Regions from separate parts of the Pantoea deleyi genome, predicted to be linked through region 3. Evidence: predicted binding sites of a transcription regulator. Region 3 holds the regulator's gene; each other region holds the start of a gene.
The links. Region 3 encodes PurR, which represses purine synthesis genes. Its sites were predicted from a motif close to CANGCAAACGTTTGCNTG; they were not measured.
Positions count from the first base shown of each region.

Region 1: a site for PurR is predicted at 1,695-1,712, ahead of pyrC (dihydroorotase). Genes of this name have one in related genera too.
Region 2: a site for PurR is predicted at 2,250-2,267, ahead of J1C59_RS17500 (NCS2 family permease). Genes of this name have one in related genera too.
Region 4: a site for PurR is predicted at 2,650-2,667, ahead of J1C59_RS17370 (nucleoside-specific channel-forming protein Tsx). Genes of this name have one in related genera too.

Region 1 covers NZ_CP071405.1:2,505,562-2,509,774, reverse strand. Annotated here, with positions in the region: gene J1C59_RS11825 (hypothetical protein) at 1-131, opposite strand, end outside; gene dinI (DNA damage-inducible protein I) at 278-523, opposite strand; gene pyrC (dihydroorotase) at 586-1,629, opposite strand; gene J1C59_RS11810 (lipoprotein) at 1,764-2,327, opposite strand; gene grxB (glutaredoxin 2) at 2,441-3,088, opposite strand; gene rimJ (ribosomal protein S5-alanine N-acetyltransferase) at 3,364-3,957, shown strand; gene J1C59_RS11795 (DUF480 domain-containing protein) at 3,971-4,213, shown strand, end outside.
Region 2 covers NZ_CP071405.1:3,721,358-3,725,570, forward strand. Annotated here, with positions in the region: gene J1C59_RS17495 (Na+/H+ antiporter) at 1-656, opposite strand, end outside; gene J1C59_RS17500 (NCS2 family permease) at 802-2,151, opposite strand; gene J1C59_RS17505 (glutathione S-transferase family protein) at 2,489-3,154, opposite strand; gene soxR (redox-sensitive transcriptional activator SoxR) at 3,194-3,679, opposite strand; gene soxS (superoxide response transcriptional regulator SoxS) at 3,781-4,206, shown strand.
Region 3 covers NZ_CP071405.1:2,177,849-2,182,061, forward strand. Annotated here, with positions in the region: gene J1C59_RS10230 (C40 family peptidase) at 43-840, shown strand; gene cydH (cytochrome bd-I oxidase subunit CydH) at 889-978, opposite strand; gene purR (HTH-type transcriptional repressor PurR) at 1,261-2,286, shown strand; gene punR (DNA-binding transcriptional activator PunR) at 2,283-3,188, opposite strand; gene punC (purine nucleoside transporter PunC) at 3,296-4,213, shown strand, end outside.
Region 4 covers NZ_CP071405.1:3,688,027-3,692,239, reverse strand. Annotated here, with positions in the region: gene J1C59_RS17380 (LysR family transcriptional regulator) at 29-925, shown strand; gene yjdN (VOC family metalloprotein YjdN) at 998-1,435, shown strand; gene J1C59_RS17370 (nucleoside-specific channel-forming protein Tsx) at 1,553-2,419, opposite strand; gene J1C59_RS17365 (sensor histidine kinase) at 2,695-4,050, opposite strand; gene J1C59_RS17360 (response regulator) at 4,047-4,213, opposite strand, start outside.

The sequences.
Region 1 (4,213 bases), 330 kb from region 3:
GCCCGATCGTCAAGACAGAACATCAGACTGGAAAAGGCATTTTCCAGCACCGTTAAACGACGCTGCTGGTCGCCAATCAGTGCCAGCAACTCACCAAAGGTCATCGCCTCTTCCGGTTTATCAGTAGTCATGGTGTCGCATCTCCTGTTATGCATGACGAGCGCAAGCATAGGGCATTGATCATTCAGAGTCTAGATGCTGGGCGGGGGAAGTGCGAGAGGGGAGAAAAGATAAAAAAACCGGGTGGCGACACCCGGAAAAAAAAGCACAGTGGCGGTTAATCAGTAATGAACCAGTCGTCAGCGCTCTCCCACGTCTGCTGCAGGATCTCGCTGATCTGGTCGCGCGTCTCTTTTCCACCGCCCAGCACGCTGAGATTGTTGGTACTGGCGTAACGCACCTTGACGTGATTGGTCGAGTCAGGGAACTGTTCATCGATGCGGCGCGACAGTTCGTCGCTTAACGCTTCGATCGCACCAGCAGGAAGAGGTCGGGTATTGGATACGGTAATTTCAACGCGCATAACAGCCTCCGGTTCAGGTACTGTATATATTTACAGTATCCAGCGGCCGGAGGCAAGAAAAATTATGCGACGCGCCAGTTCAGCGTCTCACCGGCCAGGAACGGCACCAGCGAGTGACTGCCCAGGGCGAGGGTGTCCGGCACCTGCCAGGTTTCACGCACCAGCGTGATGGTGCCTTCATTCAGCGGCAGGCCATAAAAACGCGGCCCATTCTCCGAACAGAACGCCTCAAAGTGCTCCAGCGCCCCCAGCTCTTCAAACACGGTGGCGTAAGCGGGCAGCGACGTTGGCGCATTAAATACGCCAGCACAGCCACAGCTGGACTCTTTGAGATGGCGCAGATGCGGGGCGGTATCGGTGCCGAGGAAAAAGCGCGGATGGCCGCTCGCCACCACCTTGCGCAGCGCCTCCTGATGCACGTTGCGCTTGAGGATCGGCAGGCAGTAGAGATGCGGACGGATACCGCCGACCAGCATATGGTTGCGGTTAAACATCAGGTGCTGCGGGGTAATGGTCGCGCCCAGGTTCTCATCGGCGGCGGCAACGTAGTCCGCGGCGTCCTGGGTCGTGATGTGCTCCATCACCACTTTCAGCGCCGGAAACTGGCGGCGCAGTGGCACCATCACCGTTTCGATAAAGCGCGCTTCGCGGTCAAAGATATCGATATGCGCTGCGGTCACCTCTCCGTGTACCAGCAGCGGCATTCCCAGCGTCTGCATACGATCCAGCACCCGCGCAATCGAGGCGATGTCGGTCACGCCGTGGCTGGAGTTGGTGGTTGCGTGCGCCGGATAGAGTTTCGCCGCGGTAAACAGACCGGCGGTGAAACCGCGCTCAAGCTCATCCGGATCGAGAGAGTCGGTCAGATAGCAGGTCATCAGCGGGGTAAACTTATGATCGGCCGGCAGCGCCGCCAGAATACGGTCGCGATAGGCTTCACCCGCCGCGATGCTGGTCACCGGCGGCACCAGGTTTGGCATCACAATGGCCCGGCCATTCACCGCGCTGGTATAGGGCAGGACCGTGTGAAGCATCTCATCGTCGCGCAGATGAATATGCCAGTCGTCAGGGCGACGCAGGGTAAGTTGCTGAGGGTGTGCTGTCATCAGTGAAGCTCCGGCAGAAGAGAAAACAAAAGGCGTGTTTTGGCCGGGGTCTAAGCATAAGGATTCAGGCAACCGTTTGCACCTGCTTTTTATGCAGGCAACGAAAAACCGCGCCAGAGGCGCGGTATTCACTGTTACTCAGTAAAGGGGATCACCAGCTCGCCGGGCTTCACTTCCAGCCCTTTCGCGAACTTCTTCGCCAGCGACTCGCCCTTGCTGCGGTCGGCGCTGAGCACGTAGGCCGGTTTCTGATCAAAATAGCTCTTGAGCGACTGATTCAGGTAGGGGGTCAGCGTCTTCATGATCGCGGCCATTTTTTCCGGTGCCACCTGCGCATCGGTAATCTCCAGATCGCGCAGATAGATGGCGCCCTGCTGCGGATCGTAGATTGGCTGTGCCCGCATCTTCAGCTGCATATCGGCCTGCTGTGGCCCGAACAGCGAGGTGACGTTGATTTTGGCACTGCCGGAGAGGGTCACTTTGCCCGGCTCTTCGCGGCCGATCTGGCTGCTGAGATTGTTCAGCACGATATGCGCGTTAACCAGCCCGGCAACGCCAATATCTTTCTCATAGTTGTTGTGCTTCTGCAGCGCCTGGTTAACGTCCTGTTCGCTGATGGTGTATTGCGTCAGCTGATTACAGCCACTCAGCAGCAGGGCGAACAGCAGGGCAGTGAGCCCGAAAAAAGCCTTTTTCATCGATCGATATCCTGAATATCAGAGCCAGTAAACAGGCCATAGCCTGCCTGAATGTGGCGCGGGTGTCATCAGGAAAGGGATGAGAAACGCCGCAGCGTCTCTCATCTGGCGGCTCAGTGGGCGATGGAGGAGAGCAGATTGACCTGGGTCTGTTTGGCCATGTTATCGCGATAGTCGGCGACCCGGGCGGGCCAGTCGATACCGGCCACCAGCGTCAGCGAGCGCAGCAGGGGGAAGAGGTTAAAATCGTCTTCCGACAGCTCGCCGTTGACCGCGTTGGGCTGGACGATGAGCCTGTCGAGCTTGCGCAGGTCGTCGCTGACATTCTTAATCAGTCCGGCTGAATGGCTCTTCAGTGCGGCAAAGTCGCCAATGCTCGCCTGCTTTTTCGTGCGGAAATAGTCGCGCGCCTCTGGCGTGGCAAATTCGGCAAACGCCGCCTCCGCAATGCGTGGCAGCAGCAGCTTATTGACGTAGCTGTTCATGTGACGCAGCCAGTCGGCGATGGCCGGATTCAGCGCGCCGGTGATCAGCGGCGCGTGATCCTGTTGATCCACGTAATGAACAATCTCCATGCTCTCCGGCATGGCGCTGCCATCCTGCTTCTGCAGAATCGGCACCATTTTTTTGCCGACCAGACGGACTGGCGTCTCTTCATCGTCGTTGAGCATCACTACCAGCTCAACCGGCACATTTTTCAGACCAAAAATCATGCGCGCTTTCACGCAGAAAGGGCAGTGGTCATAGATATAGAGCTTCATCCTGATCTCCCGTGTGACAGGTTTAGGTTTAACAGAGTGAATCAAATCATCCTGTTTTTCGGGCCCGTAAAAAGTATGGAAGAGATTAGCGGACAGGGCAAACCGGGGGGCGTGGGCGGCCAGCGGCCTCACCGCCGCAGGTGGCGATAAGCGTGCGAAATCAATCGCTTTACGGCAAAACCGCGGTAACGTTTTACCGTAGCCCGGGTGGCGGTTATAGTGAAGGCCGGGTAATGACGGCTCATCTCTATCGGCCATTGATTTCAGGAGTCAGGATGTTTGGCTATCGTTCTGCCGCGCCCAGGGTGCGCTTAACCACCGATCGGCTGGTGGTCCGTCTGGTTCACGAACGTGATGCCTGGCGAATGGCAGATTACTATGCGGAAAACCGCCTTTTTCTCAAACCGTGGGAGCCGGTGCGCGATGACAGCCACTGTTATCCCTCTGGCTGGCAGGCGCGACTCGGCCTGATTACCGACCTGCACAAGCAGGGGTCGGCCTTCTATTTCATTCTGATGGACAGCGAAGAAACCGAAGTACGGGGCGTGGCGAACTTCAGCAACGTGCTGCGCGGCTCCTTTCACGCCTGTTACCTCGGCTATTCACTGGGCGAAAAGTGGCAGGGCCAGGGGCTGATGTTTGAAGCGCTGCAGGCGGCTATCCGCTATATGCAGCGCCAGCAGCATATGCATCGCATCATGGCTAACTATATGCCGCACAATCAGCGCAGCGGCGATCTGCTGGCGCGGCTCGGGTTTGAAAAAGAGGGCTACGCGAAAGATTATCTGCTGATCGACGGGCGCTGGCAGGATCATGTACTGACGGCCTTAACCCAGCGGGAATGGACGCCTGACCGGCGTGGACACTAATGAGGATGCGAACATGAAGATGGCTTTATCGGCGCAGGCGCAGCGGGTGCTGGGTTGCCTGCTGGAGAAGCAGGTCACCACGCCGGAGCAGTATCCGCTGTCACTCAATGGGGTGGTGGTGGCCTGCAACCAGAAATCGAACCGCGAGCCGGTGATGGAGCTGAGCGAGAGTGAGGTGCAGGATCAGCTCGATCAGCTGGAGAAGCGGCATCTCATCACCGCCAGCAGCGCCGCCGGACAGCGGGTCGTGAAGTAC
Region 2 (4,213 bases), 1.5 Mb from region 3:
GCCGGATCGTCGCCGCTCCAGCGGCTGAGCAGACGCAGCGATTTCCCGTAGAGCCAGCAGACGGCCACACCGGCGATCAGCCCGCCTATCGCGACTTTGAGAAACTCAATGCTGGCACCGCTCCAGGTAAACACCATGGTGCCCATCGCGACGGCGACGGCAAACTTCAAGGAGACCAGGCCCGACGCATCATTCATCAGGGCTTCACCCTGAACAATCGACATGATCTTCTTGGGAATGCGGCCTTCCCCGACGATGCCGGAGAGCGCCACGGCATCGGTCGGCGACAGCACCGCGGCCAGCGCAAAGGCTGGGATCAGCGGAATGCCAGGCACCATCCAGTAGATCAGATAGCCGATACCGATCACGGTAATCAGCACCAGCGCCAGCGCTAAGCCGATGATCTCACGACCGTGATGCAGGAACTCGCTGATCGGCGTCTTCCAGCCATCCGCGAACAGCAGCGGCGGGATAAACAGCACCAGAAACAGCTCCGGGTCGAAGTCCACATGCAGACCAAACGTGGGCCAGGCCAGCAGCGCACCGGCGGCGATCTGGACCAGCGGCAACGGGATCTGAAAAGGGAGGATACGGGCCGCGACGCCAGAGAGCGACACGACCAGCGTCATGATGAGAATAGTAAAGAAGATTTCCATGCTTTCCTTAGGCGTCGTTTCTTTCAATCATTGGTTAAGCGCTAAAGTGTAAAACAAAGTGCGGTGAAGGGTGTCAGCTACGCGTGCGACGGGCGGGAAAACAGTGAAAAATCCCGGACGCGCAGCCGCACGTCCGGTTGTACAGTCAGATCGCCCAGCCTCCGGCGTAAAAGGCCACCAGCGCCACAGCGATCACCACGGTGCCGATGTTGAGCTTCCGCCACTCACCGGCGACGAGACGGCCGACCACCAGGCTGGCGAAGCCAATCATGATGCCGGTGACGATGTTACAGGTCAGGACGATGATCACCGCCGTGAGCAGGCCCGACATCGCATCGACGAAATCACTGAAGTCGATCTTCGAGACGTTGCTGAGCATCAGCAGGCCGACATACATCAGGGCGGGCGCGGTGGCGTAGGCCGGCACCAGATACGCCAGCGGTGACATAAACAGGATCACAAGGAACAGCAGGCCGACCACAATCGCGGTCAGGCCGGTTTTGCCCCCCGCTGCCGTACCGGCCGCCGACTCAATATAGACCGCCGCCGGAGACGCGCCCACCAGACCGGCAAACAGGCTGCTGACGGAATCGGTGGTCAGCGCCCGGCCACCGTTGATGATCTGCCCCTGCTTATCCAGCAGACCGGCCTGGCCCGCCACCGCGCGGATGGTGCCGGTGGCATCAAACACGGCCGTCATCACCAGCGCCAGGACGCTGGGCAGTACCACGGGCTGCATCGCGCCCATAATGTCCAGGCTGAACAGCAGCGACTGACCACTGGCGTCGCGCAGGGCGGGCAGCGCAAACAGCCCCTGATAGCTTACCGCCGGGTCAAAAATCAGCCCCAGCAGCGAAATCACGACGATCGTCAGCAGAATGCCGCCCGGCACCCGACGCTTCTCCAGGCCGATAATCGCAGACAGCCCCAGCAGCGTCATCATCACCGGAAAGGTGGTGAAGTGGCCCAGGGTCACCGGCAGCCCCGGCCCCGGATTTTTCATGACCAGCCCCACGCCGTCAGCCGCAATCAGCAGCAGAAACAGGCCGATCCCGATACCGGTGCCGTGCGCGACGCCCATCGGCAGGTTGCGCAGGATCCAGGCGCGGATGCCGGTCGCCGAGATCAGGGTAAACAGCAGGCCCATCAGGAAGACGGCGCCCAGCGCGACCGGCACGCTGATGTGCTGCCCCAGCACCAGGCTGAAGGCGGTAAAGGCGGTTAAGGAGATGGCGCAGCCCACCACCATCGGCATATTGGCCCACAGTCCCATGACGATGGAGCCAAAGCTGGCGACCAGACAGGTGGCGACGAACACGGCGGAGGGAGAAAAACCGGCTTTTCCCAGCATCCCCGGCACCACAATCACGGAGTAGACCATCGCCAGGAAGGTGGTGAGTCCGGCCAGAATTTCCTGACGCACGCTGCTGCCGCGCGCCGAGATCGAGAACCAGGCGTCCAGTTTTCCACTGGCCGGGCGTGATTCAGTTGACATAGTTGAGCCTCAAAAATTTTTGTAGTGTGGATCGCTCTGCGACCATCGCTGTCCCTGGAATAAGCGGGTAGACGGCGTCACTGCCCGGAGTAACCCGACAGGCAAACGTTTACCTTGCCGCAGATAGTGGCCCGTCAGACGCGGCCAGATAAAAAAGGCAGGCGATTATCCGGCGTTTAGCGGCCCCTTTTCAACTGTCAGAGGGAGATTCTTCAGGATCGCGGCCGCACGGCCGGGCTCAGAGGGGAGGACGGACACCCCGCTGCAGGCGGGATTTCAGGGAGAGACGGACCGCCGCAACCGGGGCAGAGCCCGGCCCGGCGGTCTGGACGCGCGGTCAGCCCGGCAGCGAAAGCTCGCCGCCCTGCGCAATCGCACGCTGCCAGGCAGCACGCTGCTGCACGGTGTTCAGCCACGTCTGGGTGGCGGGCATCTGATCGAGTCCGGCGCGCTGGGCCAGCGCCAGCAGCGGGAAGCTCATCTGGATATCCGCAATGGTGAGATGCGGGCCGGCAAACCAGGGATGGTTCGCCAGATGCTGTTCGATCATCGCCATATGCGGCTTAAGCTGTTTATCCAGAAACGCCTTCTGCACCCCTTTACCAAAGGCCGCGCCTACCGGCCGCAGCAGCCAGGGCACCGGCTTTTTCCCCATCTGCCCGAAGATTAATTTCATCACCAGCAGCGGCATCAGGGAGCCTTCGGCATAGTGCAGCCAGTAGCGGCACTGCAACCGCGACGCCTCATCATTCACCTTCAGCCGGAACGTCTGGTCATATTTCTCTTCAAGGTATTCGAGAATGGCACCGGATTCGGCGACTACCTGATTACCATCGGTAATGACCGGCGATTTCCCCAGCGGATGAATTTTTTTCAGCGCCGCCGGGGCCAGCATGCTCGGCTCGCGCTGATAGCGTTTGATCTGATAAGGCACTTCAAGCTCTTCCAGCAGCCACAGCACCCGATGTGAGCGCGACTTCTCAAGATGGTGAACGGTGATCATCGTGATTCCCTGTGTGTTGACCTCCCCACAGTATAGACGTCACTCACCTTCCGGATGTCGGTCATCCTGTTCGGGATCGAGCAGCACGGCCCCGGAACCCTGCTGGCCCAGCCGGTCGCCAGGGTTGCGCAGCGGGCAGTCGCGCATCGACAGACAGCCGCAGCCGATGCAGCCATCCAGATCGTTGCGCAGGCGGGTCAGGGTTTCGATCCGCTTGTCCAGCTCTTCGCGCCAGTGCTGCGTCAGCGCATCCCACTCCGGCGTCGACATGCGCTTGTTGGCCGGAATGTGGTCCAGACTCTCGCTGACCGTCGCCAGCGGAATACCGATGCGCTGCGCAATCTTGATAATCGCAACGCGGCGCAGGACGTCACGACTGTATCGCCGCTGATTACCGCTGTTACGGGTGCTGAAGATCAATCCTTTCGATTCGTAGAAGTGCAGCGCAGAGACCGCAACGCCGCTGCGGCGCGCCACTTCACCCGGCGTTAAGACCGGTTTTGGATAGTTGCGTTCTTTTTTCATCTCAGCCTTTACCTCAAGTTAACTTGAGGAATTATACTTCTTCTCCATCTGAACGACTAAACTTCCGTTACCTCTTTATTACACACCAGAAGGATGAGGCCATCATGCAAGAAGAGATCATTCATTCCCTGACGCACTGGATTGACCAGAACCTTGATAAGAGCCTGTCGATTGACGAAGTGGCCGCGAAGTCAGGCTATTCGAAATGGCACCTGCAGCGTATGTTCCGTTCCGTAACGAAACAGACGCTGGGTGGCTATATTCGTGAACGCCGTCTGACGCTGGCCGCAGAAGCGCTGTCGCAGACGCAGCGCCCGGTTTTCGATATCGCGATGCAATATGGTTATGACTCGCAGCAGACCTTCTCCCGGGTGTTTCGTCGTCAGTTTTCGCAGACGCCGACGGCCTACCGTCACACCATGCGTCGTCAGGCCATTCAGCGCCCTCGCCTGCTGAGTTTTGGCTGCAACGACACGCTGAACAGCTTTACCCAGCGCACCACCGGCGAGTGCTGCCCGGTCCGCTGATTTCCGG
Region 3 (4,213 bases):
ACGGTGCGTAGTGGCCATGACAACTTAACTCATTAACGGACTATGCGTTTAATCATTACGCTTTTCATGCTGGCTTTTGCGCAACTGTTTTTCAACACCGCCGCTGCGTCGCCTCACGCGCCGGTGAACGTGAGTGCGCATAAAGCAGAGAAAAAGAGTGCGCGCGACGATGAGCGTCGCAAGCGTCGCCCCGTCAAAACGGTCTCCAAAAAACCGCGTGTCACGCCTGTTCAGAAACTTAAAACGAAAAAACAGAAAAAAGCTGAACTCACCGCGACCCAGACACCTGCTAAGAAGACCTCGCTTAAAACCGCCCGCATCAGCAAGAATCACGACAAGAAACGTTATGGTCATCAGCGTACGCTGAAAACCGCCGACGCCGACACCCGCGAAACCGGCACCATTAAAATGAGCAAATCTCACCGCCAGCGTTACCAGAAGGCGCGTGAAACGGCGATGACCAAACTGATGGGCCAGCTGGGTAAACCCTACCAGTGGGGGGGAACCTCGCCACACACCGGTTTCGACTGCAGCGGCCTGGTCTGGTACGCCTATAAGGATCTGGTGAAATTCAAAATCCCGCGTACCGCCAACGAGATGTATCACCTGCGTGACGCCGCGCCAATCAAGCGTGAGTCGCTGGAGAAAGGCGATCTGGTCTTCTTCCGCATCAATGGCCGCGGCACCGCCGACCATGTCGGCGTCTACCTGGGCGATGGCAAGTTTATTCAGTCGCCACGCACCGGTAAAGATATCCAGATCAGCGCGTTAGGGGAAGATTACTGGCAGCGCCACTACATCGGCGCCCGCCGGGTGATGACGCCAAAAACCATCCGCTGAGCCACACGACAGAAAGAAAAAAGCCGGGACAATCCCGGCTTTTTTTTATCAGTGCAGAATGGCAGTAAAACTAAAGGCCACAATCATCAGCAGACAGCCGACGGCGGTCATTAAGGCCAGTTTGAGGTCAGTACTCACAGCTTGTTCCTTAGTCACACAGTTTACAGGGTTATTCCATTTTCCCACACGACCCGGTAAAAATCTCGTTTTATCCGCCCAGCCTTGTTAGAATCCCGCCTTTGTTGCGCAACGCGCGCAACTCTGATTCCGTTTGCGCATCTTTTCAGGCGGTTTTTCCTCCGCCTGCGGTCAGATTACCGGCCAGGAACGCTGCATTTTTGCGGAAAAAACCCTGAGCAGACGCAAACGTTTAACACTACGCTTATCAGAGAGTTAGATAAGCACCGGAGTCCGATTTTCATGGCAACAATTAAAGATGTGGCAAAACGCGCTGGCGTCTCCACGACCACCGTTTCGCACGTCATCAATAAAACCCGCTTTGTGGCTGAAGAGACGCGCGAAGCGGTCTGGCAGGCGATCAAGGAACTGCACTACTCACCCAGCGCCGTGGCACGCAGCCTGAAAGTGAACCACACGCGCACGCTGGGGCTGCTGGCCACCTCAAGCGAAGCCCCCTACTTTGCTGAAATCATCGAAGCCGTCGAGAATCACTGCTTCGATAAGGGCTACACGCTGATTCTGGGCAATGCGCACAACGATCTGCAAAAGCAGCGTGCCTATCTCAGCATGATGGCGCAGAAGCGCGTGGATGGCCTGCTGGTGATGTGCTCCGAATACCCGGACGATCTGCTGCAGATGCTGGAAGAGAACCGCAACATCCCGATGGTAGTGATGGACTGGGGCGAATCCCGCGCCGACTTCACCGACACGGTGCTGGATAACGCCTTCCAGGGTGGCTATCTGGCCGGCCGCTATCTGATCGAACGCGGACACCGTGATATTGGCGCGATCCCCGGCCAGATGGAGCGCAATACCGGCGGCGGCCGCCATGCCGGTTTCCTGAAGGCGCTGGAAGAGGCGAACATTCAGCCGCGCGCGGAATGGATCGTGCAGGGTGACTTCGAGCCGGAGTCAGGCTATCAGGCGATGCAGCAGATCCTGTCGCAGAAGCAGCGCCCCACGGCGGTGTTCTGTGGCGGTGACATCATGGCGATGGGGGCGATTTGCGCCGCCGACGAGATGGGGTTGCGCGTGCCTCAGGATATTTCGGTGATCGGGTATGATAACGTGCGCAACGCCCGCTATTTCGCGCCAGCCCTGACCACGGTTCATCAGCCCAAGGCCCAGCTGGGTGAGAAGGCGCTGGATATGCTGCTGGACCGCATCACCAGCAAACGTGAAGTGTCGCAGACCATCGAGGTTCACCCGACGCTGATCGAACGCCGCTCCGTGGCCGATGGTCCGTTCCGCGACTACCGTCGTTAATCTTCGCTTAACCACTCCTGATTAAGCGTCTGCGCATCGCCCAGATAGCTGAGCAACCAGCCTGTCGCCGGTGATGCGCGATCTTCTGCCCAGCTGACGCAGCAGGGACTGTCCGGAAAGGGAACCGGCAGCGTCAGTTCGGCCAGTTCGCCGCTGTCGAGCAGCGGCCTGGCCAGATGGCCCGGCACCATCGCCACACACAAGCCCGCCTGCACACACTCCAGCCCGGTCTGCCACTCCGGCACCACCAGCCTGCGCTGATTATCCAGCGTCCACGTCATGCGGCGCGGCAGCGCCCGCGAGGTATCTTCCAGCACCAGCGACGGCCAGCTGCGCAGCGTATCGTCATCGATCTGGCTCGCCTGCGTCAGCGGATGATCGGGCGCGACCACGCAGCGCCAGTTGAGCGTGCCCATATCGCGGAAGGCAAAACGCCCCCCTACCGGTATCGCCTGGGTCGCGCCAATCGCGATCTCCACCCGCCCGTCGGCCAGCGCATCCCAGACGCCATTGAACACCTCATAACTGATGCTCAGCTCCATATCCGGAAAGTGACGATAGAAATCTTTGACCAGCTGGCGGGTGCGCTGAGGCTTGGCGATGCGGTCAACGGCGATGCTCAGCTGGCCGCGCCAGCCATTTGCCAGCTGCTGACACTGTCGGCGGGTGGCGAGCATTTTTTTGATGACGCTGCGCCCTTCGCGGACGAAATGTTCCCCTGCCGGGGTCAATACCACTTCCCGATGCTGACGCTCGAACAGCGGCACCGCCAGCCAGGTCTCCAGCTGACGCACAGTATAGCTGATGGCAGAGGGCACCCGATGCAACTCCTGCGCGGCCGCGCTGAAGCTGCCGCCGCGCGCCACGGCGTCAACCACCTCTAATGCATATTCGGACCACATAATCTGCCTTCAAAATTTTTAACAGCAATCGGCAAATATTAGCGTTTCACAGCGGCAAACGCACCTTTTACACTCTGCCGCGTTCATCCTGCAAAAATGAGAATCAGATGTTATCGAATAAAGGATTTATGCCCTATCTTGCCCTGCTGAGTATGCTGGGCTTTCTGGCCACGGATATGTACCTGCCCGCCTTCGGAGCGATGCAGCAGAGCTTTAATACCTCGCCCGGCCTGATCAGCGCCAGTATGAGTCTCTTTCTGGCCGGCTTTGCCTGTGGCCAGCTCTTCTGGGGGCCGCTGTCGGACCGCATTGGCCGCAAGCCGGTGCTGCTGGCCGGTCTGACGCTGTTTGCCGTCGGCTGCGCCGGGATGCTGTGGGTCAGCGATATCGCCCTGATGCTGGCGCTGCGCTTTGTTCAGGCGATTGGCGTCTGTGCCGCTGCCGTGAGCTGGCAGGCGCTGGTGGTGGACCGCTACCCTGCCGCGCGGGCCAGCAAAGTCTTTGCCACTATCATGCCGCTGGTCGCCCTCTCTCCGGCGCTGGCGCCGCTGCTGGGTGCCTGGCTGATCGGCCACTTCCACTGGCGTTCGATTTTCCTGGTGCTGACGCTGATTGCGGTCGCGCTGATCCTCGTAACCCTGCGCCTGCCCGGCGTGCGCAAAGCGGCGGAAGCGAAAGGGTCTCAGCCCGGCTTCTTTACGCTACTGAAATCACGCATCTACAGTGGCAATGTGCTGATCTACTCCGCCTGCTCTGCCAGCTTTTTCGCGTGGCTGACCGGTTCCCCCTTTATCCTGGCGGATCTGGGCCTTTCGCCCGCTGATATCGGCCTGAGCTATGTGCCACAGACGCTCGCCTTTCTGATTGGCGGATTTGGCTGCCGTGCCCTGCTTAACCGCTTCAACGGCGCACAGCTCCTGCCCGCGCTGCTGGGGATTTACAGCCTGAGCATCCTGGCGCTGTTTGCCGTGGCGCTTTCAGGCAGTAGCACTCTGGCCGGTCTGATGGTGCCGTTCTGCGGCATG
Region 4 (4,213 bases), 1.5 Mb from region 3:
ACTGATAAACAACGGTTATCGAGAAACTATGCCGGCCAACATCAAACTTCATCAGTTGCGCGCCTTCGTTGACGTGGCGCGACAGGGCAGTATCCGGGCCGCGAGCCGTCTTTCCGGGCTGTCGCAGCCGGCGTTAACCAAAGCGATTCAGGAGCTGGAGCGTGAGCTGGGGGCGAAGCTGTTTAACCGCCGTCAGCAGGGCGTCGTGTTAACCGATATCGGTGATAACTTTTTTCGTCATGCCAGCCTGGTGCTGGCAGAGCTGCGGGTCGCGGAAGAGGATATCCAGCAGCGGCTGGGGCTGGGTGGCGGTCAGGTGAACATCGGCGTTGGCGGCAGCGTGGCGCGCACCATCATGCCGCAGGTGATAAATCAGTTTCATCGTGAATATCCGCTGGTGAAGGTGCGCATCGTCGAAGGCCAGCTGGTGTCGATGGTGCATGAACTGCGTCAGGGCGCGCTTGATTTCACGATCAATACCTACGACCAGAGCCATCTCGATCAGGAGCTGATGTATGAGCGGGTCATGGAACGCGAATACAGAGTGGTGGTCCGTAAGGGCCATCCGCTGGAAAAGGCCCGCTCGCTGGCGGCGTTACAGCAGGCGGACTGGACGATGCCCACGCCGAAAGGCAGTTATTATCGCCTGCTGCACGATCTCTTTGGTGAGCGCGGCATGGCACCCAAAATCGTGGTGACCTGTGAAACGTTTATGGCCTGCACCAGCCTGGTCGCGCAGAGCGATTTCGTCAGCATCCTCTCAGTTGACGTCATTGACGATCCGATTCTGGGCCAGTCACTGGTGGCGCTGACGCTCGACGATCCCCTGCCGAAAGCGACCTTCTATCTGATTCAGCGGAAAGACACGACGCTGACCCCGATGAGCAGTTACATGGCGCAACTCTTCCGCCGGTATTGTCAGTGAAATCAGTGCGTAAAGGCGATCGTCTACACTCTTAAGGTACTGTAAAAATCCAACCGATAAATAGAGGTGAAGATGCAAGTCAGTCCTTATCTGTTTCTCTATGGCCGTTGCGAAGAGGCTATCGACTTTTACCTGCAGGCAACCGGGGGTGAGCTGCTCGGCAAAATGACGTTCGGAGATATGCCGGACCAGGGTGAGCAGGTCGGTGACCAGTCTGCCGCGCCACAGCCGCCAGAAAAGATCATGCATGCGCAGCTGCGCATTGGTGATGGTGAGCTGATGCTGAGCGATGGCGACACCGCGAAGCCACCCGCGTCTGAGCATGCCGGTTATGCGGTCAGCCTTTCCACCGATGATGTCGAAGAGGGTAAAGCCTGGTTTGAAAAACTGTCAGCAGGCGGCAAAGTAACGACGCCGTGGCAGGAGACCTTCTGGTCAGACGGCTTCGCCATGTTTATCGACAAGTTCAACATTCCATGGCGTATCAACGTCGAGAAGTCGCAGGACTGATTGCCGTGAACGGGTCGCGCTAACGGCAAGGCCTGAAAACCGGCACGCTGACCGGGAAGCTCAATTCCCGGCCAGCGTGCCGGTATATCGGACGGCACGCTGCGCCGCCCGCCCTCATCAGAAGTTGTAACCCGCCACCAGGTAGTAACCCCAGCCGGTTGATTTCACTTCAAATGGCCCTCTGCCGAAGTTCAGCTCCTGACCATCTGCCCACTGGCCGCCGTTGTGGAAATAACGTGCCACCGCAGAGATATGCCAGTGATCGTAACCCAGTGACAGAATGTGGCTGGAGGCGATGGAGTTGCTGGTGCGTGATGGGCCTGCTTTATCGCGGAGATCGGAACCCCAGTCGAAGTTGGTGAAGCCGACATAGCCCAGGTTACCGCCCCACAGCGTGGTGATTGGCACGAAGTATTTCACCTTGAAGCGATAGCCATCCCAGCTGTTTTCGTTCGCCGCACCGTAGTTTTCCCACTGGTATTTAGCGTAAACGTTCAGCGACAGGCCAACATCGCTGTGCGTATCAATATCGGTGCCCAGGCCCATGTACCAGGTATTCTGCCGATTATCGCTGTTGCGGCCCATGTCGTAGATGTAGTTGTTCGCGAAGTACCACTCTTTGAACGGGCCAAAGGCCAGGCTGGTGCCGGTCAGCTTATCGATAGAGAAGCGCGGTTCGATTTCCATGAACATCGGTGAACCGTGGTCGAACACGCCGTTGGCGTTGCTGTTGCCCACGCCAAAGAAGTTAGGCACGTCGAGGTAGCCGTAAAAATCGAACCACTCTTTCTTCGCAAACGCTTCATATTCCAGATAAACGTCGTTATTGAACTGCGGTCCGAAGCGGGTGTGGTAACTGCCTACCACGTTAACGCTCTGATGCCACCAGTCTGAAACATACTGCGGATCGCTTTCAGCGGCCTGCGCAGCACCGGTCAGTGAACATGCCAGCGCGGCACCTGCTATCAACGTTTTAAATTTCATTATCATCAGCCACATGCTTTTGACCGCCGCCCAGCAGAGGCAGTCAGAGAGATATCGGTCCCCTGGAGGGGAATAAGAGGTTCAGCAAAAACAGCCGTTTTCAGCCCGCGTAGCGTGCCTGTAACAGTTCGATAGAAAATAGATTTTGCTCACGTTTGTCAAAAAGTGTTGCATTACAATTCAGCTAAATTGTGATGTGCTTCACAATAATGACCAGGATCGAACGGAACCAGGCAACCGTTTACGTTGTCTGGTTCGTGATCAAACGGGCGGGATCAGGGAAGGGTGACACGAACCTGCAATCCACAAACGGTACCCTGTGGCGACAGGCAGTTGGAAAGGGCGACCTGCATCTGATACTTCTGCGCGACGTTGCGCACGATCGATAATCCCAGCCCGCTGCCCTGCGCTTTGACGTCAGGCGAACGGGTAAAACGATCGAATGCGCGATCGATGAAAGCGTCCGGCATCCCCGTGCCGTTATCGACGATATCGACCACCGTTCTGCCCGCGACCCGATGCAGCAGAACATCCACCAGGCTGCCTTCCGGGGTGTGCAGCATGGCGTTACCGATCAGGTTGTCGAACAGGCTGCGCAGTTCGGAGCGGCTGGCCTGCAGGCGGTACTGCGTGGAGCCGTTAAAGCCGATATCAATGCCGCGTTTATCCGCCACCACCATCAGCTGCTCAATGCTCTCCTTCAGCAGATCTTCCAGTTCGATATGTTCCACGCTGGCGACCACGCTCTGGTCATCCTGACGGGAGACGTTAAGCAGCTGCGTAACCAGATGACGGGTGCGCGTCACGCCAGCTTCCAGCTGGCTGAACTGCCGGCTCGCTTCACCGGGCTGAATATGCTGGCGCAGGTTTTCCAGCTGCAGCGTCACGGCGGTCACCGGTGTGCGCAGCTCATGGGCGGCATCCTCCAGGAACTGGCGCTGGGACGACCAGGCGTCGCGCAGCTTGCTCAGCAGCGAGTTATAGGCTGCCACCAGCGGCAGGATCTCATCCGGTAAGCCTTCCGGTGAGACGATATGCGGATGATGGGTCTCCTGCGCCGCGATCTGCCGCGACGCCACCTGCAGATCCCGCGTGATCTTCCGGACCACCAGCCAGATCACCAGCAGCGAAAGCGGCATCATCAGGATCATCGGCACGATCGCCGACAGCGCGCGCTTGACCATTGAGGCCTTCATGTAGCTGAGGTTGTGCATGACCTGTATGGTCCTGATCTCACTGCCTGGCATGCCCGGCCGGGTGTAGATACGCCACTCGCAGTCGCCGCAGTGGCCCACATAGACATCACGATAGCCGCGCTGATTCTGCAGCGGCGCCGCCAGTTCCGGCCAGGAGCTGGCCCGCAGCTGGCCTTTTTCGTCCCACAGCTGCACCACGAAGGCGCTTTTCGCCTTATCGGGCGCGATAAGCATCGGCATCAGGGCGGGCATCTGTTTATTGGTGGACCAGGCATCGGCGATTTTCGCCAGCTGATCATCCTTCATGGTGCCAACCATATCGCCGTAGCAGCTGAAGAAATACCAGGTCACGCCGCCGATCATCAGCAGATGAATTATCAGCAGCGTAGAGAGTAATTTGTTGCGCAGTGAGCGCATAAACGCGAAGGGTTTCATATTGCCGGCACCCGCCAGCCCAGTCCGCGCACATTGCGGATCACATCGTTATCGAGCTTGCGCCGCATGCCGTGGATCAGCACATCCACGGCGTTGCTGCTGACCTCATCACCCCAGCCGTAGATGCGGTTTTCCAGCTGCTCTCGCGACAGAATCGCGCCCG